One region of the Nitrincola iocasae genome, then DNA from elsewhere that is predicted to be linked to it. Evidence: predicted binding sites of a transcription regulator. Region 1 holds the regulator's gene; each other region holds the start of a gene.
The links. Region 1 encodes PhoB, which activates phosphate uptake and scavenging genes when phosphate is short. Its sites were predicted from a motif close to TGTCATANNNNTGTCANA; they were not measured.
Positions count from the first base shown of each region.

Region 2: a site for PhoB is predicted at 8,072-8,089, ahead of phnC (phosphonate ABC transporter ATP-binding protein). Genes of this name have one in related genera too.
Region 3: a site for PhoB is predicted at 5,874-5,891, ahead of F5I99_RS17280 (TIGR00153 family protein). Genes of this name have one in related genera too.

Region 1 is NZ_CP044222.1:3,948,139-3,958,496, reverse strand. Features, by position in the region: gene F5I99_RS18260 (NADP-dependent oxidoreductase) at 1-255, opposite strand, end outside; gene phoR (phosphate regulon sensor histidine kinase PhoR) at 303-1,619, opposite strand; gene phoB (phosphate regulon transcriptional regulator PhoB) at 1,643-2,338, opposite strand; gene ubiA (4-hydroxybenzoate octaprenyltransferase) at 2,439-3,305, opposite strand; gene F5I99_RS18240 (chorismate--pyruvate lyase family protein) at 3,298-3,843, opposite strand; gene phoU (phosphate signaling complex protein PhoU) at 3,952-4,713, opposite strand; gene pstB (phosphate ABC transporter ATP-binding protein PstB) at 4,751-5,509, opposite strand; gene pstA (phosphate ABC transporter permease PstA) at 5,521-6,459, opposite strand; gene F5I99_RS18220 (ABC transporter permease subunit) at 6,522-8,183, opposite strand; gene F5I99_RS18215 (phosphate ABC transporter substrate-binding protein) at 8,180-9,139, opposite strand; gene F5I99_RS18210 (substrate-binding domain-containing protein) at 9,259-10,290, shown strand.
Region 2 is NZ_CP044222.1:2,731,414-2,741,771, reverse strand. Features, by position in the region: gene F5I99_RS12660 (branched-chain amino acid ABC transporter permease) at 1-96, shown strand, start outside; gene F5I99_RS12655 (ABC transporter substrate-binding protein) at 204-1,406, opposite strand; gene F5I99_RS12650 (CynX/NimT family MFS transporter) at 1,608-2,837, shown strand; gene F5I99_RS12645 (MarC family protein) at 2,837-3,436, shown strand; gene F5I99_RS12640 (LysR family transcriptional regulator) at 3,546-4,442, opposite strand; gene F5I99_RS12635 (phosphonate dehydrogenase) at 4,430-5,446, opposite strand; gene phnE (phosphonate ABC transporter, permease protein PhnE) at 5,461-6,267, opposite strand; gene phnD (phosphate/phosphite/phosphonate ABC transporter substrate-binding protein) at 6,277-7,140, opposite strand; gene phnC (phosphonate ABC transporter ATP-binding protein) at 7,140-8,039, opposite strand; gene F5I99_RS12615 (HD domain-containing phosphohydrolase) at 8,362-10,358, shown strand, end outside.
Region 3 is NZ_CP044222.1:3,748,470-3,758,827, reverse strand. Features, by position in the region: gene F5I99_RS17305 (PepSY domain-containing protein) at 62-331, shown strand; gene F5I99_RS17300 (response regulator transcription factor) at 344-1,027, shown strand; gene F5I99_RS17295 (ATP-binding protein) at 1,027-2,391, shown strand; gene argA (amino-acid N-acetyltransferase) at 2,393-3,733, opposite strand; gene F5I99_RS17285 (inorganic phosphate transporter) at 3,836-5,101, opposite strand; gene F5I99_RS17280 (TIGR00153 family protein) at 5,123-5,803, opposite strand; gene glnE (bifunctional [glutamate--ammonia ligase]-adenylyl-L-tyrosine phosphorylase/[glutamate--ammonia-ligase] adenylyltransferase) at 5,992-8,886, shown strand; gene F5I99_RS17270 (branched-chain amino acid aminotransferase) at 8,942-9,940, opposite strand; gene F5I99_RS17265 (mitochondrial fission ELM1 family protein) at 10,131-10,358, shown strand, end outside.

The DNA.
Region 1 (10,358 bases):
GGCATCGCCTGGTTTATAACCGCTGACACCCTCGCCGAGAGCTTCCACGACACCACTGAACTCCCAACCCGGAATAAAGGGAAAGGCTTCAATAAAACCGGAAGCTCCTCCACCGGAACAGGTTTTCCAGTCGATGGGATTCACTCCGGCAGCCTGATTACGGATCAGGACTTCGCCAGGGCCAGGTTGTGGCGTATCGATCGCTTCGTAACGCAGGTTGTCGGGTTCATGAGCATGGATCTGGATAGCGTACATGGCTTTACTCCGCTTGCAAAAACGCGGGCCGAACTGGCCTGAGTCGATCAGGCATTATCGGTTGCTGCCGCCAGTTTTTCCAGTGTGGTGAGCATATCGGCGGGAAAGTGGCAGCTGAAGCAACTGCCTTTCCCCAGGGTGCTGTGGATTTTAAGCTGGCCGCCATGGCGAACCATCACGTATTTTACGATAGATAAGCCGAGCCCTGTACCACCACTTTCACTGGCTCTGCTTTCATCAACCCGGTAAAAGCGTTCAGTCAGGCGTGGAATATGGAAGGCTTCAATGCCCGGGCCATTATCATATACACTCAGGTAGCCGCCCTGGGCATCGGTGTGCCAGACGATGCGGATTTCACTGTTTGCCGGGGTATAGCGAATGGCATTGAACACCAGGTTAGAGAAGGCACTGTGTAATTCATTGTCCTGGCCTAACAGATCGTAGTTCGGATCAGCTTCAATACTGATGCGGTGTTGTTTGTCCCCACTGAGAACCAGGGCATCACGTTTGATGTCTTTCAGCATCAACTGGATATCCACCGGCATATCTTCGGTCAGGTGTTCGGTAGACTCCAGGCGTGAGAGCATGAGCATATCCCTGACCAGCCCTTCCATGCGTTGCGTTTGTTGTTCCATCTGCTTCATGCCGCGCAATATAGGGCTGGGCAGGGGTTGGTCGAGAAAAGTTTCCAGATAGCCACGAATAACAGTTAAGGGTGTGCGTAGTTCATGAGAGGCGTTGGATACAAAGCTCTGACGGGTTTGTTCCAGTTTTTTCAGGCGGGAAATATCCCGTGCAACCAGCAGCCGATCACCCTGGCCAAACAGGGTGATATGGTATTGTAGTGTGATCTGATCATTAAGCGGGGAGTTGAGTTCGAGTGGTTCGTGGTAGTTACGTTTCTTGTAGTAACGGATAAAACGTGGATCGCGCAACAGGTTGAGGATGGGTTTTCCCTTGTCGACTCGTGGCTGGAGTCCGAGAAGTCTTTCTGCGGCTGTATTCCACCATTCAAGTCGGTCCCTGGTATCGATAATAACGACGCAATCCTCTAATGCGGCCGATGACTGCTGGTAACGGTGAATGAACGCACTCAGTTTTTGCTCCCGGTCGCGACTGCTTTTTTGTTTACGGTAAATGTTGTAGAGCAAGTCGCCCCAACTGCCGGGTAAGTCAGGGGGTTCGGTTATGTCTTTGTTCATAATCCAACGAAGAGAACGTGTAAACAGCCAGGCCTGGTAAAAACTCCACACCAGCAGTACCAATGTCAGCACTGGAAAAAAATGGCCCAGTAGCAGACCTGTAACGGCTGCAAACAGCAGAATCAGCAGTAGCGTGTAGATGATGCCAAAGGGCGATTTCATTTTTCACCTGTGAATATCCGTGTTCATCCGCCTTGGGTTGAGAAACGATAACCTGTACCGCGCACCGTTTGAATAAGATAATCATGGCGGCCACCCAGAGCCTTACGCAGTCGTCGGATATGCACATCGACAGTGCGCTCTTCAACATATACATTACCGCCCCAGACCATATCGAGCAACTGACTACGTGAATAGGCTCGATCAGGGTGGGTCATAAAAAACTGTAGTAGACGAAACTCGGTGGGACCCAGATCAACCGACTGTGCCATGGAAGTTACTCGATGTGAGACCGGGTCTAATGTTAGTTCGTCAACGGTGACCGGTTCCTCAATGCCTTTGGGCGTGGTCCGGCGCAACACGGTTTTCAGCCGAGCCACCAGCTCTCGTGGCGAAAATGGCTTGGTAATGTAGTCATCGACACCGGCTTCCAGTCCCTGTACTTTGTTGTCTTCTTCAGACTTGGCCGTCAACATAATAATAGGTATATTGGCGGTCGTTTCATCACGACGTAAGCGACGTGCAAAGTCAATACCATTGGTGCCTGGCATCATCCAGTCAAGTAATACCATGTCGGGCATTTGATCCAGAACGGCAGCATGTGCTTGTTGAGCATTTTCCGCTTCAATACAATCATACCCCGCCATTTCCAGTGCAACGGCAATCATTTCGCGGATGGGCGCCTCGTCATCTACGATCAGCACACGCTTGGCAACTGACATGAAATCACTCCATAGCTATTTTTTAGTAGTGAGCGTATTACAAGTCTTTTCTGTTACATTAATATGACAGATTGAAACAAATGTAAAAAACTACCGGATTTCAGGCGGCATAATGCAGCACTATTCCCACTAATACGGCGAGCTCTGCCAGGTGGTTATTTAGAAATGCCTTGAAACAGTCGTTGCGAGAGCGGTGCAGGGTTAACCATTGTTGGTAGATAAAGCAGCCTGCGGCAATGGCAACACCCGTGTAGTACCAACCAGAAAACTGCAGCATTGACCCTATATATAGCAGTAGCGCAAGCACTGTCAGTTGCATACATCCGATAATCAGGCGGTCAGCCTGACCAAAGCGCACGGCGGTCGACTTGACACCAATACGCAGATCATCATCCCGGTCCACCATGGCATATTGAGTGTCGTATGCTACGGTCCAGATAAGTTTAGTCAGGTAAAGCAGCCAGGCAATCCAGGGCAGGCTGTCGGTCACCGCCGTGAAGGCCATCGGGATCGCCCAGCCGAAAGCGGCACCCAATACAATCTGTGGGTAATGGGTATAGCGTTTCATAAAGGGGTAGCAGAACGCCAGCGCCACGCCAATAAACGACATCATCAGCGTCAGGGTATTAGTGAACAGCACCAGTCCGAACGCAAGTAGCATTAACAGGATAAATAATACTACGGCTTCGCGAGCTGTTGCGGCTCCTGTTGCCAGAGGGCGGGTAGCTGTCCGTTTGACATGGCCGTCAATATGCCGGTCAGCGAAATCGTTAATGACGCAGCCGGCTGATCGGGTTAGTAATACACCCAGCAGAAAGATAATCAGCAATTTTGGATTGGGTACACCTTCGCTGGCTATCCACAGTGCCCAGAGTGTCGGCCAAAGCAGTAGTAGGGTACCAATGGGACGGTTCAGACGCATCAGTCGTATATACACGGCTGCTTTGTTAAGTGTGAGGTCAAACATATTTGTCGATTTTTAATGAAGGGTAGGGAATTTCCGCCATAGAAGGCAAAAATACTTCACATACCAGCAAGGGGCCATGGCTAAGTTGGAACACCGAACGACGTGCCCAGCAAGCATTCTGCTGATGCTGTAACCGGCAGACCTCCAGTGGCCCTCGGCGAATCGCTGGATCTTTGAACAACAGGCTACCGAGTGAACGATTGCCGAGTAACAGTAGGCGGCGATCAGGGCCTCTGAGTGTTCTCGCAGGGATAACAGAGCGGGCAAATACCCAGGGAACACCGGCTCCAAGCAGGTGTACTTCACGGATCAATGCCAGTTGTCGCTGAGGGATACCCAGCAATTTGGCTTCTGAACGGGTTGGTTGTGCCCAAGTTAACCTGAGCAGGCCAACCTCCAGTTGATTGTGGCAGGCTAGGCGCAACTTCTGCGTCAGTGAACCCCGTTCACACAGCCAAGGACGCCAGTGCATAGGTATGGCCGGGCGTCGCCGGATTGATTGCCAGTAAATCTGGTTGTACCGCTTGTCCCTTGCCATGGATCGCTTCAAGTCAGGTCAGTCCGCATCATCAGTGAGAACAGATTGTAGCATTTTAATCTGCGCCCCTGAATATGTGTGCTGTCTGATTAAGTAGGTGTTGAGTACTTACTCGCTGTTTGGATTCAAGTCCAGCTCATCATCTGGTGAATTATCACGCAGTGCTTGTTTGATGCTTTTCAGCGTCTGGTGGCGGACATCAGATCCACTGACCTGATAGATAAGGTGCTCAGCAAGATTGTGGGCATGATCTCCGATCCGCTCCAGGCTCCGTAACACCCACATGATATTCAGCACAACAGAAATAGAGTGCGGATCTTCCATCATATAGGTCACCAGAGTGCGCATTGCAGAACGGTATTCTGTGTCGACTCGTATGTCCTGTTTGGCTACACGGTAGGCCATGGATAGGTCCCGACGAGCAAAGGCGGTGAGTACATCACTGACCATCTCTGTGACTAGCGTACTGATATGACGCACTTCATGGTAGCCTTGAGGTTTTTCTCCACTATTATAGATTTCGATAGCATGTTTGCAGATGCGGCTGGCCTCATCACCGATTCTTTCTAGGTCGGAGACAGAGCGACTGATCGAGACAATTAAGCGCAGGTCACTGGCGGTTGGCTGTCGGATCGCAATTGTTTTGGTGCATTGATCATCTATACTCAGTTCCATTTGATTAGTTTGTTGATCCAACTGTAGGGATTCTTCCGCCAGTTGAGGATTGTTCTCAGTCAGAGCTCTGACTGCCTCACGAACTTGACGCTCAACGATACCGCCCATGGCCAGCATTTCAGTACGGATGTTTTCAAGTTCATGGTTGAATTGCTGTGAAATATGGCGGGAAAAGCCTTCCGGTTGTGGTTGCATAGTTTACACCTCGGTATTTCATTATTGTTAGATAGCTTCAGGCATAACGTCCGGTGATGTAATCCTCTGTGGCCTTGTGGTGCGGATTGGTGAACAGGTCTCGGGTTCGACCTGTTTCCAAAATTCGTCCCTGATCCAGAAAGACAGTGAAATCGGAAACCCTGGCAGCCTGATGCATGTTATGTGTCACTAATACAATAGTATAGCTTTGTTTCAGTTCGGTGATTAGCTCTTCAATTTTTAGCGTGGAAATGGGATCCAGTGCTGATGCAGGCTCATCCAGCATCAGCACATCCGGTTCCACAGCGAGAGCTCTGGCAATCACCAGACGCTGCTGTTGGCCACCTGAAAGTTCGTTAGCATTTCGATTCAACTGGTCTTTGACTTCATCCCAGAGCGCGGCCTGACGCAATGAGCGTTCAGCCACCTCGTGTAATTTATGGCGTTTACGAACACCCAGCAGCCGCAGACCAAATACAACATTGTCATATATTGACATAGGGAAGGGGTTGGGTGTCTGGAAGACCATGCCTACCCGGCGTCTTAGCTCAGGCAGATCGTAATACTTCTGATAAATATCTTCACCATCAAGGTAGACGGAACCTAGAGTATGACAAAGCTCATTCAGGTCATTCAGTCGGTTGATGCACTTCAATAGGGTAGATTTACCACAACCTGATGCGCCGATAAAAGCAGTTACCTGATGCGCAGGCAGGTGCAGATTGATCTGTTCCAGCACGGTCCGGTCACCAAAACGCAGGCTTAAGTCTGTGATCTCTATTTTTGCTGGCTGCATGGCTCGGCTTCTCAATGATGACGGGTGAATTGGCGAAAACGCTGGCGTAGGCGCTGACGGATAATAATAGCAGTAAGATTCAGCGTAATAACCAGTGTGACCAGAATCAGGGCGGCGGCAAACACCAGTGGCATAACATCACTTCCCGCCGGGCTTTGCATGCCGACATCGAAAATATGATAGCCCAGATGCATCACATTACGATCCAGATGCAGATAGGGAAAGGTTGTATCAATCGGAAGTTGTGACGCTGTACGGACCACTCCTACCAGCATCAGCGGAGCGACCTCGCCAGCCGCTCTGGCAATTGCCAGGATGATACCGGTCAGAATAGCGGGGGTTGTCATGGGTAACACCACCCGCCATAGCATTTCTGTCTGAGTGGCACCCAACGCCAGGCAACCACTACGATAATCTTTGGGGATACGTGATAGGCCTTCTTCGGTTGCTACTATTACTACGGGTAGCGTCAACAATGCCAGTGTCAGTGATACCCAAATGAGACCCGGTGTGCCATAGGTGGGGGTGGGCAGCTGTTCAGAGTAAAACAGCTTATCTACAGACCCCCCTAAAATGTAAACGAAGAACACCAGGCCGAAAACACCAAAGACAATCGATGGCACACCAGCCAAGTTATAAATGGCAATTCGTAACACGCGGGTCATAAGGTTTTGACGAGCATATTCGCTCAGGTAGATGGCGGCCAGAACACCGATGGGAGTTACAAGCAGAGTCATCAGGAAAACCATGGTTATGGTGCCAAACAGGGCTGGAAAAATACCCCCCGCCTGATTATTTTCACGCGGCGGTTCACTGAGAAACAGCCAGATATTTTGTAGGAAACGCACCAGTCGTTGTGGCTCGCCAGCCTCTGGCCAGAAATGGCTAAGCCCCTGGGTGCCGATCAACAGTAACAGCGCGGCTACCAGCATCAGTGACAGCAGCAGCATCGAGCCGCAGAACCAAAGCCAGAGCAAATCCTGTCTAAACGAGCCTAGTCGCATGCATCACCTCAAAAATGCCTGTAATGACGATAAAGGTTTTCACGAACCACTGCGGCTAGAGTGTTCATTATGAAGGTTGATAAAAACAATAGAGTGGCTGAAAGTATCAAAACCCGGTAATGGGTAGAACTCTGCATGGCTTCAGGTGTTTCTATAGATAGATTTGCCGCCAGACTACGCATGCCTTCAAACAGACTGAAATCACTGACCGGGCTGTTACCACTGGCCATCAATAGAATCATCGTTTCACCCAGTGCCCGTCCAGTACCGATCATGATGGCTGCAAAAATTCCCGCCGCTGCAGTGGGGACTACAACACGGATAACCGCTTGCCACGGACTGGCGCCGAGTGCCATAGCACCTTGGCGCAAACTATCTGGAACACTGATCAGAGCATCTTCTGTCAGAGAGAAAATCACCGGCATGATAGCCAACCCCATCATCAGCCCGACCACCAGGCCGTTGCGCTGTTGATAATCTATCCCTTGAGTCGTCATCCATTCAATCATATTGCCCTTAAACAGCCAGAGTTCTAGCCAGTGCCCTAACTGCCAGGCCAACAGGAGCGCAACCAGCAGCAGGATTAATATTCGAGGAAGGCCTGACCACTGAGTTGTTTGCGACTCTTTGAGTAAACCTGTCGAATAGAGCAAAGCATGGATCAATATTAACAACAAGGGAGTCAGCAGCAACAGACTGAGCGCGGTAGCAAGATGCTGTTCCAGCAGAGGCGCCAGCCAGAGACCGGCGATAAAGCCCAATACCACGGTAGGAAAAGCTTCAGCCAACTCCACCGCCGGCTTTACCCAGGCCCGAGTTCGTTCGCTCAGAAAGCAGGCGGTATATATGGCAGCCAAGATAGCCAGCGGCATAGCAAACATCATGGCGTAAACCGCTGCCTTTAAGGTTCCGATTGACAGCGGGACGAAGCTGTATTTGGCTTCAAAACGGTCTGTATTAGCAGAGGTTTGCCAGATGTAATCGGCCTGTTGATGGCCCTCATAGAGCCAGGGTTTCCACAGCAATGACCAGGAAAAATCTGGATGGGGATTGTGCAGTTGCAGGGTTTGCTGTTGTCCAATTGTATTTTGTAACTGAATATGGCCGCCATTTTCAGAGACATGTATCTGCTCCAAAGGTAATAACTGACTCTGGTACTCGGCCAACATGTTGCCACTAGTAGCATGGTACAGCCGAATCAGCCCGGAGGGATCGTAGCTGATAAACCCCTTGCTACCGGGCAGCGCCAGTAGCCGGGTGTCTGTGCGCTGTATTGGAAACTGTTTTGCCAAAATCATTTCTGAGCTTTCAGGTTGCAAGGGGTTGATCAGCCACTGGCTGATCTGGCCTTGTGAATCGACCAAAATCACCGAGGCCTGACCATAAAGCCAGATGGCATGAGCTGAGAGATTGCTGCCAGAAGGGATGGGTGGCGATGGTTGAAAATCAGATGACGGGACGAACTTGACTGTTTGCTGGGTATCAGATTCCTCACGCATATCAGCAGACCCAAATAAAGGCAGAGTTTCCCAGAACAGGAATAGAAACAGACTGGCTAATGCCAGGATCACACTGGTTGCAGCCAGGCGAATCAACTGGCGTATCAGTCTATCTTTGATGCGTCGGTAACGTTGATAGCCTGGGGACAGATGCCGGCGCGGTTGGGTCATGAAGCATCTGCCTCAAAAATTTGTAACTGTGTTTCATGCCGGTTTACTGTCAGAGGACGTAAGCCTGAGGCCTGTAAAATGGCTTGCCCTTCGGCTGAGAAGATAAACTGCAACCAAGCGAGGTAATGAGCGGGCAAGGGCGCATCAGGTGGCTGATTAATATAAAGGTAGAGGGTACGAGCGAGGGGATAAGGTGCATTACTATCCAGTGGATGACTGAGTGGTGATGCAGCCTGTGTTTGTAAGGATAGCAGTTTAATGTTTGGGTCTTGGTAGGCAACACTGGCGAAGCCGATAGCATTTTCGGTGGCAGCGACACCGCGGACCACGGCGATGGAGCCAGGCAGTTCGATCAGGCGATTAATAAAATCACCACCGGCCAAGGCCAGTTCGCGGAAATCACCATAGGTGCCGGAGGTGACACTACGGCTGAATACGGCAATATGGCGGTTGGACCAAGTGGCGCTAGCCTGTAACTGATTCCAGTGTGTCAGTTGGGTTGAGTGGCCTCGCAGACGGGTTGATGAAAAGATTGCATCGAGCTGTGTCAGTGTCAAATGGTTGAGAGGATTGTTCGGGTGCACAAAGACCGCGATACGATCCTCAGCTAACGACACTTCGGTTACGGCGTAGCCATGGTTGGCCTGAAACTGACGCGATTCCTGTGAACTCATGCGGCGGCTCATCGGAGCGAGTAAAGTCGTACCACTGATCAACGCGGTGGCTGCTGAGGATGAGCCACCGGTATGCAGCTCAAGTAATATCTGCGGATGGCGCTGCTGGAAAGCTTCACTCCACTGGCTGATCAAACGGCTCAGAGTATCTGATCCCACAGTTGAAATAACTCCGTGCAGGGGAGAGGTTTCGGTGACAGCCAGGGTGTATTGGCTAATCAACACCAACATCAACATCAGCGATTTACTAAGGGCGATTCCTCTGTAACAAAAACGTAACATTTCTTTCACTTTTCTGAAATATATCCTTGTCAGAATACCACCTTGTAAGAATTAGCGACCTGGATGATCATTTGAACAGCATTCGGGTCGTATTAACAAAACTAAACGAGGATGCCTCAATGACGTTTCGTAACAAAGCTCTCGCCATCGCGATGACCGCAGCTGCTGCCGTTGCTTTCACTGCACCAGCCATGGCGCGTGATACCATTCAGATCGCTGGTTCTTCAACTGTACTGCCTTTTGCTTCGATTGTTGCTGAAGAGTTTGGTAACTCTTTCCCACAGTTTAACACGCCTGTTGTCGGTTCGGGTGGCTCCAGTGGCGGTTTGCGCCAGTTTTGTCAGGGTGTTGGTGAAAACACCATTGATATTGCCAACGCATCACGTGCAATTCGTTCCAGTGAAGTGGAAAGCTGTGCTGAAAACGGCGTAACCGAGATTATTGAAGTTAAAATTGGCTACGATGGTATCGTATTTGCTTCACGTACAGATAGTGGTGATTTTGCACTTGAGCCGCATCATGTATTCCTGGCTGGCGCTGCGCAGATTCCACAGAATGGCGAAATGGTAGCCAACCCTTATACTCGCTGGTCACAGATCGACAGTTCACTGCCAGATCAGGAAATCGTACTGGTTATCCCTGGCTCTAACCACGGTACTCGTGAAGTCTACGAAGAAAAAGTAGTTCACCCTGGTTGTGAAACTTTTGAAGAAGTTCAGGCGATGGAAAAAGAAGCCAAGTCTAACTTCTGTAATGCCATTCGTACTGACGGTCGTGTTGTAGAAATTGCTGGTAACTACACTGAAACTTTGGCTCGTCTGGATGCTCAGAAAGATGCGCTGGGTGTATTTGGTCTGAGCTTTTATGATCAAAACCGCGATAGTCTGAAAGTGGCGACAGTTGGTGGTGTGACTCCAAGCCTGGAAACTATTGGTACTGGTGAGTATCCAGTGTCTCGCCCTTTATACTTCTACATCAAAAATCAGCACGTTGGTGTGATCCCTGGTTTGTTGGAATATGCTCAGTATTTCCTGAGCGAGCAGATCGGTGGTATGGGGAGCATTCTGGAAGAAGCTGGTTTGATTCCTATGGACATGACAGAGCGTGATGCGATCACTGCAGCTGTAATGTCTCAGACATTACTGGACTAAGCAACCCGCTACTAAAAAAACCGAGAATGTCACTGCATTCTCGGTTTTTTTGTACTGGATGTTTATGC
Region 2 (10,358 bases), 1.2 Mb from region 1:
CAGGCAAGGGTTTTTACTATCGGGCTGATTATCACCCTGGTGCTTCGCTATGCTCCGAAAGGGTTGTTCCCGGAGAAAATTCAGCAGCATCACTAAGTGGTGAGTTGAGGAAGGGCAGTCCCGATCTTAAGCGCCACTTTGCGTGGCGTATACAGATCGGGACTGCAACGAGTGTTGTACTTAGCTGTACTTAAAAGTCTGAATTATTCGATCAGACCTACAGTGCGGAAAGCACCCTCTGTAATCACCATTTCTTCAATGACACCGGGCACATTACCCAGCTCATCAAAGTCTTGTGTACCAGCGGCACCTTCATAGTTAATCTCTTTACCCTCAGCCAGCAAGGCAACAGCTTTCTCCCACTCACCTGGCAGAATGACTTCACCGGGTGGTAGCGCTACTGAACGCAGGGCTTCAGAGAGACCGGCACGCTCAGCGGAACCTTTTTTCTCGATAGCCAACGCTAGCAGGAAAGCGGCATCATAAGACTGGCTGGCAAATACAGCGTTGGGATCCATGCCATCGGCTCGTGCAGCCTCAGAGTAACGTTCAGTGCCTGGAATATCCGGTTTACCCGGGCGGGTCGCAATCATACCTTCCAGCACATCGGCTCCAACGGCATCTACCAGTGCGTCGCCAACCATGCCGTCGGCGCCTATATACTGGGTGAAGTTTCCACTCTCATAGGCCTGGCGCAGGATGGTCTGGCCGGAGGTATCTGCATAGGCGAATACCAGCAGGTTCTCGGCTCCGCTGGATGCCAGGCTACCGAGTTCAGATCGATAGTCAGCTTTACCATCTTCATGAGCCGCGCTAGCGGCAATAAAGCCACCTTCAGCCTCATAAGTGGCTGCAAATGCATTTGACAGGCCCTGGCCATAATCATTATTGACATAGGTGACAGCGACCTCATTGATACCTTTGGATAGCAGCAGCTGGGCCAGCACTATCCCCTGATAAGCATCTGATGGGGTGGTGCGGAACACCAGGTCATTATCATCAATCTCGGCTATGGCGGGTGAGGTGGATGCCGGTGATACCATTACCACGCCAGCAGGCACCGCTACGTTATTCGCTGCGGCAATTGTCGCTCCAGAACAGAGGGCCCCGACAATAGCAGTAACATTTTCTGTATTGATCATGCGGTCTGCTGCATTTATGGAAGCAGATGCATCGGTACAGGTGGTATCAGCCGAGGAAATGCTAAGTGTTTGTCCACCGAGAATACCACCCTGGGCATTAATCTGACTAATAGCCAGCTCTGCACCTTGATAGATAGGTGGTGTCAGACTTTCGATTGGACCGGTGAACCCACCGAGAAAACCCAGTTTGACCTCGGCCTGCGCAATACCGGTCATAGCTGTTGCGGCGACAATTGCGCTGCATAGAAGCGTTTTTTTAATCATTGTGACTCCCTTTGTTTTTTCTAAGTTCAGATGGCTCGGCAATGTAAGGCTAAACAACTCTCTTTATGACACTTTATATCCGCAAAATCAATGTGTCGAGACGGTTACCAGCGCGGCCTGCAACAGGCGTATGGGAGACAATTAATGACTGGGCGAGGGCCAGGCTTTTGAGTAGGATTGAGGTTTTTGTGCGGATATTCCATGAACCGAGTTGACCGGCTGCATTCACCCCTTGAGCAACATCAGCGTGCCTTGGCCTGGCTTGCTGTCGTTGGTTTGTTATTAGCGGCAACGAATCTGCGTGGTGGCTTGGTGGTCTTCGCGCCCTTGGTCATGGAGGTGCGCGACGCACTCAGCCTTAGCGCCAGCGCATTTGGCATGCTGACTACCTTGCCGCTGATATGTTTTGCCGTGGTTTCCATCCTGGTGCCCTTAATGACACGGTTTTTTTCATCAATAACGCTGGTCGTTTTGGGGTTGCTGGTCATTGCGTTGGGAGTTCTGTTGCGCCTGGTCGCCAGTTATCCCGTGGTTATTCTGGGTACCTTGTTGCTGGGCTCTGCTATCGCTTTGCTGAATGTATTGATTCCGGTACTGGTGAAGGTGTTTTTTCCAGGGCGTGTTGGCTTGATGACCGGACTTTATTCAATCATGCTCAGCCTGGGAGCAGGAATGGGGCTGTATTTGGCCGTACCGATGATGAACTATTTTAATCACTGGCATTACCCGGTTCTGGTCTGGGCGCTGCTACCCCTGGTAACCTGCCTGATCTGGGTACCTTTGTTAAGGTTGCGTGGGGCGGTTAAGCCCGTAACCGGTGCGCGGGTTACCTTGTGGAAAAGCACTACAGCCTGGGCTGTAACCCTGTATATGGGGCTTCAGTCATTTTATTTTTACGCCATTGTCACCTGGTTGCCAAAAATTCTTATGGAAAGTGGTCTGGATCCACTTGAGGCCGGAACCGCAACGGCAATGATCAATCTGGTCAGTATTCCCTTTAATCTGTTTATTCCCATTCTGGCTGCCAGAATGCGACAACAGCGGCCCTTGGTTGTGCTGGTATTTTTATTGTCATTTTCGGGTCTGGCCGGGCTCTGGTGGGCACCTCAGCAAGCGCCTGTATTATGGGCCTCATTGATCGGTATGGGGGCTGGCGGGTCATTGAGCCTGGCACTCTCCTTTTTTATACTGCGCACCCGTGATGGAGTGCAGGCGACAGCGTTGTCGGCTATGGCACAAAGTCTGGGGTATCTTTTGGCATCGACGGGGCCGGTAACTCTGGCGCTGGTTCGTGACCTGAGTGGCCACTGGCTGGCCGCTTTGCTGTTGCTGATGATGTTACAGGTTTTTCAATTGGCATTCGGATGGAAAGCGGCGGCTGCCGTGCAGGTCAGACCGGATGCAGACTCTCTATCTGAACAGGTAACTTAATGGAACTCACTACCTTTCTGAATGCATTTACAGGTTTTTTTGTCATCGTTGATCCTATAGGTACAGCCTTGATCTTCCATGCTCTGTTACCGGAAGGCGATCGCCGTCACCGGATAGTGATGGCGGTTAAAGCTACCCTGATTAGTGCGGTGTTGTTATTGGTATTTGGCAATTTTGGTGAGGCGTTTTTAAATAGCCTGGGGATCAATATCAATGCACTGCGTATTTCAGGTGGTTTGCTACTGTTTTTTACCGCATTCAACCTGATAACCAGCGAAGTGAAAATAACTCAGTCGGAAGATAAAAAAGATATATCTGTTTACCCGTTGTCTATCCCACTGCTGGCCGGACCGGGTGCTCTGACTTTATCGATTCTGTTGTTTTCCGGCGCGGAATCCGCTTCGCAGGAAATCTCTGTATTGGTTGCTGTGATCTGTACCTATGGCTTGACCCTGGTATTGATGCTGTTGTCCGGTTATGTGAAAAAAATGATTGGAAAAACCGGTGATGAGATTTTGCGGCGGTTTTTGGGGGTTATCCTGGCGGCACTGGCGATTCAGTTCATCTATGATGGTTTCAATAATATGTTGGTACTCTGATATCGACTGTAAACCCAACCTATCGACAGGCTACTGGTGAATGACAGCGGTAAATTCGAAAGGTTTGCTCGGAGTGAAGCCACTACTACAAACCATTTAATTGAATGGATTAAAGTCCAGCCGGATTCAGATTTATTGATGTTTGCAGCAAATGTTCAACAAATTCTGGTCGTTTGTCATAACCAAGCGACTGGTGCCGCCAGACTATCTGGATAGATTTTTTTAGCGCACTATCTTCCAAAGGGATTGCACACAAACTGCCATGTTGTACTTCATCAACAACAGCGGAAGCAAACACTAGCGATATTCCTAAACCAGCTCGAACCGCCTGTTTAACGGCCTCCGTGCTACCCAATTGCATGGTTATAGTGGGCATCTGCTGAAAATCCTGTAGATAGGTTTTCAGTAAGCGTCCAGTGCCACTTCCAGATTCACCACCGATCAAATTTAGCCCAGACAGCATTGTTCTGCTTATAGAGGGGAGCTGTGTCAGTGCATGATCGGGTGGTGTAATCAATACTAGTGGTTCAGTTTTCCAAGTTTGAGAGTCAAATCCAGTCTTAGGTGGCCACCATTCCATTAATGCAATATCAATTTCAGCGTTCTCGAGTTTTTCAGCAATCGTTGGGTTGGTATCAATCACCAAGTCAAGCGGGTCTTGTTGCCGTGTTTGTGTGCTCAGGTAGCTTTGCAAGTAAGGCTGTAATAAATAAATACCGATATTTGAACTAGCACCGACTCTCATAGAAGGTTGTTGAACGGCCTGTAAAGCTCTATCTTGCAGCCGCAACATACTCGTGGCATAGGGCAATAGACGCAGGGCATACTCTGTCGGCTGACATCCGCTACGCCCTCGCTTTATCAACGGTACACAGAGCATTTCTTCCAGTTTTTGAATATGCTGGGTAACTGTCGGTTGTGCCAATCCTAATTGATTAGCAGCGGCCTGAAAACTGTGCTGCTCAATCAGTGTTGTCAGGCTTTTTAACCAGATTAGATTGAGCATGCGGCATCCTTTCGTGAGATTAACTGATTTGCTGGATCCAATGGCGGCTCACCACGTAAAACACTGAGAATGTTTTCAGCGGCGCGTTTCTCTATTGCCAATCTGACCTTTCTGACCGCTGAACCGATATGTGCTGTAAATAATGTGTTGGGATGCATTAATAGTTTTTGATCGATAACGTCCGGGCGGTCATCACGTGCCCAGTCCTCCATTTCAAAAACATCGCTGGCATACCCCTCTATATGCCCACTGTTAAGCATACGCAAAACAGCCGTTTCATCAACGACTGATCCACGACATGGATTTACCAAAAAAGAACCGGCTGGCATCTGTTGTAGTCGATGTTCATCCATCAGATGCTGAGTTTGAGAATTCAGTGGTAGCGCCATAATCACGATATTGGCCTGTGCCAGCGTATCATCTAACGAAAAAAACTCTAAGGTTAAAGCGGCTTGCTGTTCAGAGGCTATAGGTTGTTGATCCGTATAAATTAGCTTTGCGCCCCAACCGGTCAGACGTTGGGCAATGGCTTTTCCAATCGCCCCCATACCAATAATCGCAATTGTCGAGCCTTCAACACCAAGACCATAAAACTGCGGACGCCAGCCTTTAAAATTACCACTACGTACATGTTGATCCGCCTCCCGAATATGCCGAATCAGTCCGATCATCAACCCGATGGTTAGCTCAGCGGTAGGAACGGTCAATAAGTCAGGCACAAAGGACAGCCAGACATCATTTGCTGTGCAAGCCGCCGCATCAAAATTATCATAGCCTTTTACGGCGGCACCAATCACTTTCAATTTAGGGCAGGCCTGAAGAAACTCTGCGTCTACTCGATCTGGCATGAATACCATCAATGCTTCAGCGTTCTGGGCCAATTGAATAGTAGCGTTTCGCGATAAGCTGCAATGGGTTTGATTGGTTATCAAATCACAATGTGGGGTCAGCATTTGCAATACTTCATCATGTATTTTATGGGTAATCACAAGTTTGGGTTTCATTGGCATTCCTTTCCTTATTTGAATTTTTTGCGCAACACACCGCTTAAAGCATCAACTAGCGTAACCATTAGCAAAATCACCAGCAAAATCGCAAACACTTCCTGATATTGCATAATACGTAATGACCCCATCAGCTCAAAGCCAATGCCACCCGCGCCTACCATACCCATCACAGTGGAAGCTCGGAAGTTGTATTCCCAACGATAAATTGCTACATCCGCAAACTGTGGTATGACTTGTGGTAAAATGGCGTGGTATAACACCTGCATTGGCGAAGCACCGGCTGCACGTGCTGCTTCTACCGGTGCATCATCGACATGCTCAATCGCTTCAGCAAAGAATTTACCCACCATCCCAATAGAATGTAATGCTAATGCCAAAACACCCGGTAATGCGCCAAAACCAACCGCTGCCACAAAAATTATACCCATAATCAGTTCAGGAACTGATCGTAGCGCGTTTAAAAAGATCCTAGATAGCTGGAAGATTACTCCATGAGGTGTCGTATTTCGTGCAGCAAGAAATGCCATGGGTACCGATAACAGTACCGCAATTGCTGTCCCGGCAATGCTCATTGCAAGCGTATCCAGTAAGGGCGATAACCAGTGACGGATATTGGTAAAGTCTGGCGGAAAAGACTCACCGGCTAAGGTGCCAATAGCAGGCAAGCCGTTAGCCAGTATTTTGAAATTCAATACATCTACATACCAAGCCGCCAGCAAAATGACAGTCAGTAAGACCATCATCTGCAGGGTTTGCCTTTTCCAATGTTGGCTGTAACTTTTCAGCACATCTTGATGAGTAATGACTTGGGTATTCATAAAGTTTCCTTACATCTTGTCAAAATCAAGATTCAATATTTTTCCCATATCTCGAATAACGTCATAATCAGCATCAGTAATTGGCGCAAATCCCTCGGCTTTAAAATTATTCAGTACTTCTTCATCATCTAGACTGATAAATGCATCTTTGATTCTAGCTTTCAAGTCGTCATTCAAATTGGATCGCATCGCCCAAGGGTATTGTGGATAAGGTTTGCTATGTCCCAGTACTTTCACTTTTGTGGGATCGATTAGTTGGCGCTCTACAACAAAATTGAAGATGACTTCTGAAAGTCCGCCCGCATCGGCGTTACCATTGGCCACATTCATTGCAACTGCATCATGCGAGCCGACAAAGTGTTGTTCATAATCTGTTTGCGCTTCAATACCACCCTCTTCCAAAAGTACTGTTTTTGGGATGAGATGGCTCGAAGTTGAAGCTCGGTCACCGTAGACCATTTTTTTGCCTTTAATATCAGCATAGGAATCAATCCCTGAGTCCACATTGGCAATCAAAATAGAACGATAGGTCGGCACACCATCAATAACCATCGCTGCAAACGGCTCTATATCACTTTTGGATTTGGCCATCACATAGGAAAGAGGGCCAAAATACGCTAGATCAATACGCCCAAAACGCATGGCTTCAATCATTGAGGAGTAGTCGGTCGTTACAATTAACTCCACTTTTTTATTCAGCGCGATTTCCAGATAGTCTTTCAACGGCTTATTGCGTTTGATCAGTTCAGAAGCATTTTCATCAGGCAATAACGCGACTTTGAGCGTATCTGGATCGGCATCCGCTGCGAATAACGGCGTAATGGCCATCATTATTAATGACGTTGCTAACAGTAATTGTTTAAACAGTTTCATCAGGCAATCTCCAGTTGTGTTGCAGTTTTATGAGGTAAATTTTTTTGGGTAGATAGGCGTTCTATATCGGTGGATGTTTCATCTTTTGTAAGGCTGGCTGGTTGTTCGTAAATCAGGGCCAACTGCTTGTTATCCAGTTGTTGTGGAGCTGCATCAAACACTATTTGAGCGTCAGAAAGACCAATTATTCGATCAGCAAACCGTTTGGCGTATTCAAGTTGATGCAATGACACTACGGCAGTGATTCCGTCCTCGGCACAGATTTTTTTCAGTAGAGTCAGAATTTTTTCGGAGGTAGAAGGATCAAGGCTGGCGACTGGCTCATCTGCCAGAATAATGGTGGGTTGTTGGGCCAGTGCACGGGCAATGCCAACACGTTGTTGCTGACCACCGGATAATTGATCTACTCTTGTCAAGGCTTTATCAGCAAGGCCAACACGATCTAAACAATTCAGGGCTATTTTTAAACTGTCTTGGGGCATAGGTAATAAGCTGCGCCAGAATGAGTAATATCCCAGCCGTCCCATGAGTACATTCTTAAGAGCGCTATGGCGTAGAATGAGTTGATGGTGTTGAAATACCATGGCGGTTTTACGACGGTGCTGCCGTAAGATTCGTTGATTATTCAATGCTCCGAATTCGGCTGAAATAACGTTACCAGAAGTAGGCTTTACTAAGTGATTTAGCGCTCTTAATAGCGAAGACTTTCCCGCACCAGATAGACCGAGAAGTACATTAAATTCACCAGGTTGAAATTGAATTGAGGTTGAGCGAATTGCTTCAATACCACCAGGATATGTTATGCCTAGATTCTCTATGCTCAGAATCGGATGAGGTGTTTTAGTACATGTCATATCATCACCTATCGCAATATAAACATCCGCATTATTGCGGTTCATTATTTGATGCTAAGGCTTATATATGACTACTCAATGAAAGTTACATGACCTTTTAATGATAATAGGGAGTTATTCCCCTCTTTTGGTCAATTGTTTTAGCTTTCATCTCTCAGATGGGGTGCTTAACAGGCACTAAGGACATGGTTGTTATTTGCAAATCTGCAACAAAACTGTCGTTCAGTATCAGCTATTTGAAATGACTTTGAACAGCTAACTAGGTATGTTTTTGAACAGGTATCCATCTATAATATCTAATGTGACACCGAAGTTTACATAATTTCAGTGAGTTATAGCTGATAACACTGGATGGTTAGAGGCAAAAATGAAACGTATCTCCTTTAAATTATTGATTGCAGTAACGGTTACGCTAAGCATGGCTTTGCTCGCCAGCGTGCTAATTTTTCAGGGCTATCGTGGTATGCAATCAGGTATTCTGGAAGTAGCTGACCAGGCGAGCCGGCAACTGACGGTTACCATCAATGACCGCATCCAGAAGCTGATGGAGCCAAATCAAATGCTGATCAGGATGCTTCGACACGATCCACTGATCAGTACCGACGACCCGCTGCAACGCCTCAGCCGACTGCCTGCGATTGCCGAAATACTGAAGGCAAATACGTTGCTGAGTGCTGTCTATATCGGCTATGACAATGCCGACTTCCTGCTGCTTAGACAGCTGCACACTGCTCAAGCCAGGGCATTTTTTGGGGCTCCTGAGGGCAGTTATTATCTATTGCAAAGCGTTGTTACAGATGTTGATGAAGGCCGTCGGGGCGAGTGGCTTTTTTATGATGCGTCTCTGAACGACCTTATTGAAGTGCGTAGCGTGCCCCATTACACCTTTGATCCACACAGTCGTCCCTGGTATCAGCAATCTCTTGATTCTGAAAGTGTAAAGCTCACAGCGCCCTATCTGTTCTACACCACCCAGGAGGTGGGGGTGAGTATGTCACTGCATGCCGGTGACGGTGTAGTACTTGGCATTGATGCTACGGTAATGGATCTGAGCGAGCAAATGGATTCATTGCGCCTGACACCGGGTACTGAAATTGCCATTATCAATCAGGATGAGCTGTTGCTTGCCTACCCGGATATAGATCGTTTTATTCTGAGTGATGCACGTGAAACCCGACTGGCAACACTGGGTGAAATAAATGTTCCAGTACTTCAGTCTCTGGTTAGACAATCAGTGGGAACCCGTAACCTGACGTACTTTAACCATGCCGGACAAAACTGGTACGGTTTCGTGTCACCACTTGCTGTACTGGGTGATGATGACTTGAGGATATTGATTGCCATACCAGGTCAGGAGTTGTTGGGTAATGTTGAAAAAAGTTTTCTGAGCCAGGTGCAGTGGGCCTTTTCAATTATGTTGGTGCTGCTCTTGTCAGGGTGGGCTGTAGGCCAGCGCATCGGCAATCCTATTGCTGAGCTGGAAAAGCAAGTACGTTCACTGGCAAACCTGAATTTTGACAACAAAATTACTACGCAGACATCCATCCGCGAAGTGCATGCACTGGCAAGGGTACTGGATGATATGTCTTCTACTATCCGGCACTTTAAATCCCTGTCTATGACACTCAACCGTGAGCGAGATCCGGATCAGTTGTTGCAGTCAGTCCTCGAAGAGTTGGTTATGGCCGTAGGGCATGTATCGGGATGTATCTATCTGTTTGATAGCCCAACACAAACACTGAAACTGAATAACCGTATGACTAGTCAGACATTGCCTGAAAGCATCGAATTGTCGGAAGCGCATGAAATGGACGGGCAGGTACGTGAGCTAGTCAGAAAAGCAGGTTATGACTTTTATGTATGTACCATGCTACGTGATCGCTATGAAAATCTGCTGGGGGTGTTGATTATCGATGCTATTGATAGCCGATCAGCTGATATTAAAGGACTGCGTGCATTTATTGATGATATTTCCGGAGCGGCGGCTGTAGCGATAGAAACCCGTCAGATGATTCGGGAACAAAAAGCTTTAATTGACGGTATTATCCGTCTGATTGCCGATGCCATTGACGCCAAGTCTCCCTATACCAGTGGCCACTGTGAGCGGGTTCCGGAGCTGGCGATAATGCTTTCTGATGCGGCGCTGCGCAGTGAGTTACCGGCATTTCAGAATTACCAGATGAATGAAGCTGAAACGGAGGCCTTTCGTATTGCAGCCTGGTTGCATGACTGTGGCAAGATTACCAGTCCAGAGTATGTGGTTGATAAGGCGACCAAGCTGGAAACGATATATAACCGCATTCATGAAATTCGTACCCGCTTTGAAGTCTTGTATCGGGATGCAGAGATAGACTGCTTGCAGGG
Region 3 (10,358 bases), 200 kb from region 1:
GTAAAGTGGTTAAGTTGCCGAGTTGCGGTATTACCCAACAAGAAAACCCCGGAGGAGCCCTATGTGTAGGGGTCGAAGTGTATTAGTTGAACGCCTGTTTGTGGCGTTGCTGTTGTGTGGTTTATTGCTGTCGGGTCCGCTGGTGGCTGAACCTGTCACCAGTCTGATGCGGGCATCAGAAATTGCTCAGGAAGCCTTTGGTGGGCAGGTGGTTAAGGCTGAAGAGGCTGAAATTGATCAAAAACCGGTATTTTTGATTCGTATCGTCAATGATGGGCGGGTCCGGGATGTGATGATTAACCCTGATGATGGTGAGATACTTAACCCGTGAAAGGACCTTGGTATGAAAGCACTAGTTGTTGAAGATGATCTGGATCTGCGCCGGCAGTTGAGTCATCAGTTGACCGAGAAGGGCTATACCGTTGAGGAGTGTGAAGAAGGGAAAGAAGCCTTGTTCCTCGGGACAGAGTATGAGTTTGATATTGCCGTGGTTGATCTGGGTCTGCCGGGGTTATCAGGCCTGGATGTGATTAAAGGTTGGCGTGAGGCTCATCGGGATTTTCCCGTTTTGATTCTGACCGCGCGTGGTCACTGGCAAGACAAGGTGGAAGGTCTTGAAAGTGGTGCAGATGATTATCTGGTCAAACCGTTTCAACCTGAAGAGTTGATTGCTCGCCTCAATGCGCTGGTTCGTCGGGCCGCCGGTCATGCCAAACCCAGATTGACCTTCGGGCCTTTAATGCTGGATACCGTTAGTCGAGTGGTGCGCTTGCATGATGAGGAAGTCCGTTTAACCAGCTATGAATACCGCACGGTTGAGTATTTGATGATGAATGCCGGTAAAACCATCTCCAAGACGGAGTTGACGGAGCATCTTTATCATCAGGATTTCGATCGTGACAGTAACGTGCTGGAAGTGTTTATCCGCCGACTGAGGCAGAAGCTCGATCCGGATCAGCGGATACAGCCTATTCTTACCGTACGGGGATTGGGCTATCGATTTAATCCGGAATTGAAAGACGCCTGATGCGTCGCTTGTTGCCCCGTTCACTTAAGTCGCGCCTGTTTTTGGCTTCCTTAGTGCTGCTGCCGCTGATTATTGTGGCTGCCGTGGTGATACTGCAGCGTGCTCATTATGACAGTCTGGTTGCTTCTGAGCGTTCTCAGGCACAACTTCAGGTGTATTTATTGCTGGGTTTGGCTGAGCTGGATGCCGGTGAGTTGAAATTACCGGAAATGTTACCTGAGCCCGGTTTTTCTCAAACAGGCTCGGGTATTTATGCGTTTATTAGTGATGAGCGTAAACAGCTGCTATGGCAGTCTGATTCATCGGCCCTGTTGCCAACGGAGCAGGTTTCACAGGTGCTCGACAGCTTTCCCGTTCCGGGCCAGGTGCTGTTTCGCCACCTGGCCGACAGCCATTTCTATTTGTTTCAGTACCCGATAATCTGGGAAGGGCTTGGTGAAGAGCGTTTCTTTATGATTTCGGTACTGCGTAGTGATGAACGCTTGCGTGAGCAGATGCGCGCTTTCAGTGCACGGCTCTGGGGGTCATTAATCGGCGTGCTGGTGTTGGCATTGAGTATGCAATACCTGATTTTGCGTTGGGGGTTGCGTCCTCTCGGTCGTCTGGCAGCTGACTTGCGTCACATAGAGAAGGGTGAATCCGACAGCCTTTCCGGCAACTATCCGCGTGAAGTGCAGCCGGTGACTGAAAACCTCAATCAGCTTATTTTGACTGAGCGTCAGCAACGTGAGCGTTATCGCAACACCCTGGCTGATTTGGCACATAGTCTGAAAACGCCCTTGGCGGTTATTACCGGAGCCAGTTCAGAAAACCTGTCTCCGGAGGCTTACCGTACTCTGGTGGAAGAACAAAGCCAACGCATGAACCAGATCGTGCAATACCAGTTAGCACGTGCGGTTAAATCCAAAGGGGGGTTGGCCGCCAAGCCTGTATTGGTTAAACCGTTGATACAGCGCGTAGCTGAAGTGCTCCACAAAGTCTATGCAGACAAGTCGATACAGATCGATAACGCTGTGGAGGATGGGGCACAGTTTTACGGCGATGAACGTGATCTGATGGAGCTGCTGGGTAATCTGATGGAAAATGCCTGTAAATATGGCACGGCCCATGTACAGATCACCTCGTGCCCTACGCGCAACGGTTTGCTGTTGCTAGTCGAAGATGACGGTCCCGGTGTATTGCCGACCCAGTCCAAGGTAATCCTGGAGCGGGGTCAGCGCATTGACAGTTCCATTTCCGGGCAGGGTATCGGTCTGGCCGTGGTGGTGGATATACTCAGCAGCTACGGCGGCGCTCTCGAAGTGGATAGCTCTCCGGAACTCAAGGGTGCCAGGTTCCGGATGCTGTTGCCTATGCCCACATGACTCAGAGTGGCTTAAAAAACACTTTGGAGTTGCGTTGAAAGTTGTACAGGGCTTTCTTCTCGTTCGGCAGGGCATCCAGTGAGGCTTCACGGAAGCCGCGTTCAATAAACCAGTGAGCGGTACGCGTCGTCAGTACAAATAGCTGTGTGAGCCCCAGCTCGCGTGCATGAGTTTCGAGGGAGGCGAGTAAGCGATCACCTCGCTCACCACCACGATAGTTGTTATCGATTGCCACACAGGCTAGTTCACCTACCTGTTCCTCTTCAAAGGGGTAGAGTGCGGCGCAGCCGATAATGGCACCATCACGCTCTATCACGGTAAAGCGCTCAATTTCAGTTTCCAGCCGTTCTCTGGAACGACGAACCAGTATCCCTTTGACTTCCAGCGGGGCGATCAACTCCAGTATGCCGCCTACATCATCAATACCCGCCGTACGTATCTGTTCATAAGACTCACGCACTACCATGGTGCCGGATCCGTCACGTGTAAGTAGTTCAGCAATCAGGGCGCCATCACGCTGATAGCTGATCAGATGGCAGCGTGGCACTCCTTCTTCGCAGGCATCAGCGGCAGCCTGAAGCAGTCGTGCGGTTTCGGTATGGGCCTGCGAGGGATCATCCAGTCCGGCCAGGTATTGACTGACCCAGCGCTTGGCTGTGGCGGCCAGTAGTTCGCTGCGCAGGTCACCATGGCTATCGGTGATGCCGGCCTCACTGCCGAACAGAATCAGTTTGTCTGCATTCAGTGCCGTAGCGGTACGCGTGGCGACTTCTTCGACTGAAAGATTGAATACTTCTCCCGTGGGCGAAAAACCCAGATTGGAGATAAAGACAATATTATTCAGGTCCAGCTGCTTGCGAATGGCCGCTTGATCAACACGACGCAGCTCACCGGTATGGCCCAAATCAAAACCATCGACAACACCCGCCGGTCGTGCGGTAACAAAATTACCGCTGCAGACCCGGATTCTGGCGCCATGCATCGGCGTATTGGACAGGCCCATGGAGAAAAGTGCTTCAAGGCGCGTGCGCAGTACACCGGCCGCTTCAATCGCGCATTGCAAGGTGGCTGTGTCAGTGATGCGTTGGTGATGGTGCAGACGTGTTGGCAGGCCTAAAGCTTGCAAACGCTCATCTATCTGGGGTCTGGAGCCAAATACCAGTACCAGACGAACCCCGAGACTGCTCAGCAGGGCAATATCATGGACGATATTGGTCAGGTTGGGGTCAGCCAGGGCTTCCCCGCCAATCATTAGCACAAAGGTTTTGCCACGATGGGCATTAATGTAAGGGGATGAATGTCTGAACCAGTCGATATACTGGTCGCTGCTGTCTTTGCTCACGCTGGAACCTGATTGTTATCCGTCATTTATAAACACGAAAGTCTGTCAATATAATGCAGACTTTCGTGGTTCAGGTCTATCACCTTAAACGCAAATACCGCCTCAAAGGAAGATAGCACTGAGAATAAAGAAGATAACAATCGACAGAAACGCACCCGCAGGCAGGGTAACGATCCAGGAAATAAAAATGGTGCCGATAATGCGCAGGTTGAGTGCCGCCATACCTCTGGCAAGCCCCACGCCCAGTACGGCACCAACCAGTGTATGCGTGGTCGAAATTGGCAGGCCGGTTCCCGACGCTACTACAACAGTAGCGGCAGCCGCCAGAGTGGCTGCAAACCCGCGGCTGGGCGTCAGTTCAGTAATGTTCTGACCGACGGTGGCAATGACCTTGTGACCGTACATCACCAGTCCAGCCACTATGCCGATGCCGCCGAGCAGCAGTATCCAGGCTGGCATCATTGAGCGGGCAGCAACTTCTCCCCCTGACTGGATAACTCCAACAACAGCGGCCAGCGGACCTACGGCATTAGCGACATCGTTGGAGCCGTGCGCAAAGGCCATGGCGCAAGCGGTAAACAGCATCAGGATGCCAAAGATTTTCTCAACATTGGTAAAGTGAAAATCTTTATCGTCGGCTGCGGAATATTTGACCTTGCGGATCATCAAAACCCCAACCAACATGGCTACAATTCCAACAACTACCGAGGCCATGCTGCTTTCGAAAAAGCTCAGATTCAGTCCTACATGTTTCAGCCCTTTGGTGAAGGTCACCATAGAAATGATGAACCCGACCAGGAATATATAAAAAGGCACCACACGTTTGGCATTGGAGAAGGGGTCGTCGGTGCTAAGGATCAGATACTGCACGCTGCGGAATAGCCAAAAGGAAATAAATCCGGCGGTCAGGGGGGAAATCACCCAACTGGCAACAATAGTCCAGATTTTATCCCACTGCACGGCGTCTACCGAGATGCCTACTGCAGCGAAACCGACAATTGCGCCGATGATGGAATGCGTAGTTGATACCGGCCAGCCATAATGGGTGGCTATCAGCAGCCAGATCCCTGCAGCCAGCAGTGCTGACATCATTCCGAAAACCAGCAAGTCCGGTGAGTCAGCTAGTAATCCTGCATCGGTAATACCACTGCGGATGGTTGATGTGACGGCACCACCTGCCAGGTAGGCGCCTGCAAATTCGAAAATAATGGCGATAATAATCGCCTGTTTCAGGGTGATGGCCTTGGAGCCGACCGAGGTGCCCATGGCATTGGCAACATCGTTGGCACCGACACCCCAGGCCATAAAAAAGGCAAAGGTGCAGGCCAGAATAATCAGAATTGTGCCGTGTTGTGCTAATACGTCCATAACGTCTCGCGTATATTCAGGTTAGCGGGCCAGCAGCAGTTGCAGTCGGCTACCGACATGTTGTGCGTAGTTGGCAAGATCACCGATGTCATCGATGATGCGGTAGAGGAAAATCACATCAACAGCGTACAGGTCCCGTTCGACGGCAAATAACGATGTACGAAGCTTGCGCTCCTGTTCATCGTTCTCATGCTCAAGGCGGTCCAGTTCATCGATCAGTTTTTCAACTACTTTCACTTCATGTCCGCGAAACCCTGCAGCCAGGAGTTCATCCAGCTCATTCAATGCAATAACAGCCTGCTCTGTCGTTTGAATGGCGGTGTTGAGAAAGTTGACCATCTCGGCCTGAATGGCTTCGGGTATCTGCATTTTGCGTCCCAGCATCATGCCCGCGATATCCTTGGCACGGTTGGCGACTTTATCCTGCATGCGTAACAGGTCAAGCAGATCAGTGCGGGGAACAGGAAGAAACAGATTACTGGGCAGATTCTGACGAATCGCGCGTTTCATATCATCGGCCTCACCTTCAATGACGGCGATGCGATGCTGCACAGCGGCGGCTGTATCCCAGTCATTAATCAGTACAGCTTCAAGAAACGGTTTGAGTGCTGCGGCTGCTTCCTGTGCTTTGGCAATGTGTTCCTGCATTGGCTTGAACGGCGATCGAGCAAACATTTGCAGGATCGGGTTGTTGGTCACCATAGGGGCTCACCTGTGTTTGTGAAAAGACACGGCGATTATAAGGGTCATAGTCACATTTATGTAGTAAAAACGTCATAAATTTGCAATCAATGCTTGGATTGGGCGGCTCCTCTTTCGGGCTGCTGTAAAGTCGGTAGGTCTGATATGCTGTGTACTAATCATGAGCGTTTGATAGCGGGAGTCGCGACGTGTCCGATAAGAATCCACTTTCTCAGTTGCCAGATAGACTTCAATCGGTGGCCGAAAAGCCCTGGAGCCAGTTAGAGTCTCACCCGTCATTGCAGGGCCAATCTGGTGCACAGCTGTCACAAGAGTTGTGCCGGGTGCTGGCTATCAGCGATTTTGTAGCGGATCAATTGACGCGGCGACCTGAGTGGCTGGAAAGTCTGGTGGATGAGGGTGATATAACGACATCTTATCCACCAGGTCGTTATGCTGAAAAACTGGTAGCCCGACTGACGGAAGTTGATGATGAAGCGTTGATGCATCAGCAACTGCGTCGCTTTCGTAATTACGAAATGGTACGCCTGATCTGGCGGGATTTGACACGACGTGCGGATATGCGCGAAACAACCCGTGACCTTTCTCATCTTGCTGATGCCTGCATTGACGAAACCCTAACGTGGCTTTACCAGCGAGCAACAAAGCGCTGGGGTATGCCGCTATCCGGGTCCGATGCTCAGCCGCAACAACTGGTTGTGCTGGGTATGGGCAAGCTGGGAGCGAATGAACTCAACCTGTCTTCGGATATTGATCTGATGTTTTGTTTTCCAGCCAATGGAGAGACAGATCACCCGACTCAATCTCTGGAGAATCAGGACTTTTTTATTCGCCTGGGGCAGAAATTAATTCAGGCATTGGATAATCAAAATGCCGAAGGCTTCGTATTTCGGGTAGATATGCGGCTGCGTCCCTTTGGTACAGCGGGCCCTCTGGCGGTCAGTTTTACCGCCATGGAGCATTATTATCAGGATCAGGGCCGTGACTGGGAGCGCTATGCGATGATCAAGGCGCGGCCAGTCGCTGGCGATATTGCCGCGGGTGAGCAGTTGATGCAGCAGTTACGCCCGTTTGTCTATCGCAAGTATATCGACTTTAGTGCGTTTGAGTCTCTGCGGGATATGAAGCTGATGATCAACCGTGAGGTACGCCGCAAAGGATTGGAACAAAATGTGAAGCTGGGTTCCGGTGGTATTCGTGAAGTGGAGTTTATTGCCCAGGCGTTTCAGTTGATCCGAGGTGGGCGTGATCTGGCACTGCAACAGCGTGAGCTGTTGAATATTCTGCCGTTGCTGCCAGAGCATGTAGGTATGCCGGAAAGTGCAGTGCAAGAGCTGGTTGCGGCCTATGTGTTCCTGCGTAATACCGAACATGCGATTCAGTCCATCGCTGATAAGCAGACTCAGGAGTTACCCGATGATCCTCAAGGGCAGGCACGTATTGCCCTGGCAATGGGGTTTGCGGACTGGGACAGCTTTCAACAGCAACTGGCACAGCATCGCCGGGCGGTATCCCAGCATTTTGCTGATGTAATCGCACCGGCTGAAGCCGAAGGTGAGCAGAATGAAGCGGCGGATGAAAGTGAGTGGAAAGCCTTGATCAATGACGAGATGGATCAGGATCAAGTCTTGAGTTTCCTGTCTCGAAAAGGTTTTGCCGATGCAGACTCTGCGCTTAAGCAACTGCAGTCCTTGCGGCAGTCCCGCGCCATGCAGATGTTGCAGCAGGTGGCTAAGACCCGCTTGCTTCATATTATGCCAGCGCTGCTGGAAACCGTTGGGCAGTGTCGTAATGCCGAAGTAACATTGGAGCGGGTATTGCTGTTAATTCAGGCTGTTTTGCGCCGTTCAGCCTATCTGGTGCTGCTCGCCGAAAACCCAGGTGCAATGCAGCAACTGGTGAGGCTTTGCTCCTCCAGTGCATGGTTTGCCGCACAATTGTCCAAACAGCCGGTGTTGTTGGATGAACTGATCGACCCGCGTACGCTATTTACCCCACCCGACAAAGCCCGTCTGCAGGCTGAGCTGTCTCAGCAACTCTTGCGGGTGCCGGAAGATGATATGGAGCAGTTGATGGAAACGCTGCGCTATTTCCATCATGCCCATGTATTACGCGTGGCGGCCTCAGATATTACTGAGGCGTTACCCCTAATGAAAGTCAGCGACTATCTGACCTGGCTGGCCGAAACTCTGCTGGAAGCGGTGCTGCAAAGTGCCTGGCGGATGCTGACGGAGAAGCACGGCGTACCAATGCGGGAACCCGGAGAGCCTTGTGATCCCGACTTTGTGGTGGTGGGCTACGGTAAAATGGGTGGCATTGAGCTTTCTTATGGTTCAGATCTGGATCTGGTGTTTATTCATGATGCCGATCCGGATCTGAATACCAATGGCGATAAGTCGGTACCTAATCCGGTATTCTTTAATCGTCTGGGGCAGAAAATGATTCATTTCCTCAATACCTTTACGCCATCAGGTCAGTTGTATGACATTGATATGCGCTTGCGGCCATCAGGTAACTCCGGGTTGCTGGTGTCGGGGCTGAAGGCTTTTAAACAATATCAACAAAAAGAAGCCTGGACCTGGGAGCATCAGGCGCTTGTCAGAGCCCGGGTGGTTGCCGGAAGTCCGGCATTGGCGAAGCGTTTTGAACAGGTCAGGTCTGAGTTATTGTCACAGCCACGTGACCGGGCGGTGTTGCTGGAACAGGTATGCAGCATGCGCGAAAAAATGCGCGAGCACTTGGGCAGTCGAACGACGGATGCCAGTGGAAGTTTTGACCTGAAGCAGGATCGGGGCGGTATTGTCGATATAGAATTTATGGTGCAGTTTATGGTGCTCAATCACGCTAACAAATATCCGGACTTACTGACCTATACCGATAATATTCGTATTCTCGACGGGATCGAGGCGAATGGATTAATGACGGCAGAACAGGCCGGGTTGTTACGCGATGCCTATCGGGTGTTACGATCCGTCGGCCATCGTCAGGCTTTGCAGGAGCAGTCCAGCAGCGTGGTAGCCGATGAAGAGTTAAGCCAATACCGGCAGCAGGTGGCCCGCATTTGGGATGAGGTGATGTGCTGAGCAGTTTCAGGCCAGCCTGGGCAGAAGGTCATCTGTCCAGGCTGGCTATTATGTATTAGACCCGTGTCAGCCAGCCGTGAGTATCTTCGGCCTGGCCCCATTGAATAGCATTGAGTGCCTGACGCAATTTGCGCGTTGTCTCTCCAACACCCCCATGGCCTACAGCATATTCCTTGCCCTGAAAAATGAGTGTACCAACAGGAGCCAGTACCGCTGCTGTACCAGAGAGTGCGGCTTCACAACCGGGCTTGGCGGCACGTTGCAGCAGTTCATCGACAGTGATTTCACGTTCACTTACCTGCATGCCCAGGTCTTTGGCCAGGGTCAGGATGGATTCACGCGTGACGCCATGCAAGAAGCTTTCATCCAGGGCTTTGGTAATAATTTCGTTACCATCAATCAGCAGGAAGTTGGCTGCGCCAGTTTCCTGGACATCACCACCCGGGCAGAAGAGCACCTGGTCGGCCTGTACTGAGTTGCGAGCGCGCATGATCGGCTGTAGTGCACTGGCATAGTTGCCACCGCTTTTGATCATGCCCATATGCGGAGCACAGCGCATGCCCTGGTCTTCCAGGAGTAAACGCAGTGCCTTGTCACCACCGGCAAAATAATCACCTACCGGTGAAACCAGTACATAAAAACAAGAAGATACGGAAGGTACCGCCGCTTTACCTATGGCAGGTTCGGTGCCGAAATGGGTCGGACGAATATACAGCGATCCCGGAGGAGCCGGGACCTTATCCGCAAAGCGCGCCACGGTATCCTTGATCATCTGAGCAACCTTGGCTTCATCCAGCGCAGGCAAGCCCAGCAGGAGGGAACTCTGGGACAGGCGAGCAATGTTGCGGTCCATGCGGAAGATGTTGACCGATCCATCGGCATGGCGAAAGGCCTTTAAACCTTCAAAGCAGGTGCTGGAGTAATGCAGTACATGTGCACCTGGGTGCAGGGTAATGCTGTCGCTGCTGACCATTTCCGGCACACTCCAGTCTGATCCATCAAACCAGGTGATCGCCATTTCAGGCATGAAAACGGTACCGAATGCAGCAGCCATGAATAAATCCTCAAGAACGTGTTACTGAATGAGTGCGGAAAAACCGAACAAAGAAGCTATTGATTGTAATCATACCGCCCGCTAAAGGGAATTGTCTGAGGCCCCTTGGGGTAAAATTTACCTCAGAGCTGGGGCTTTTTAAGTCTGGCTGTTATGATTAGGCACCAATAAAACCACTATGGATATGGCTGTGGGCGTAGTTTGGATAATTCGTGACGCAAAGCCGGGGCATTTCAGTCAATGTGAAGGACTGACGAATGCACTACTTGAGATTGTTCCTGGCTTGAGGGTTGAGACGCTCCACCGGCTGCCTCTTGCCCAACTGCTAAAAACTCTGCTGACACGTCACTTGCCGCCAGAAATAGAATCGCTTCGGGATAAGGGCACTCCAGATCTGTTGATTGCCGCAGGTCATGCA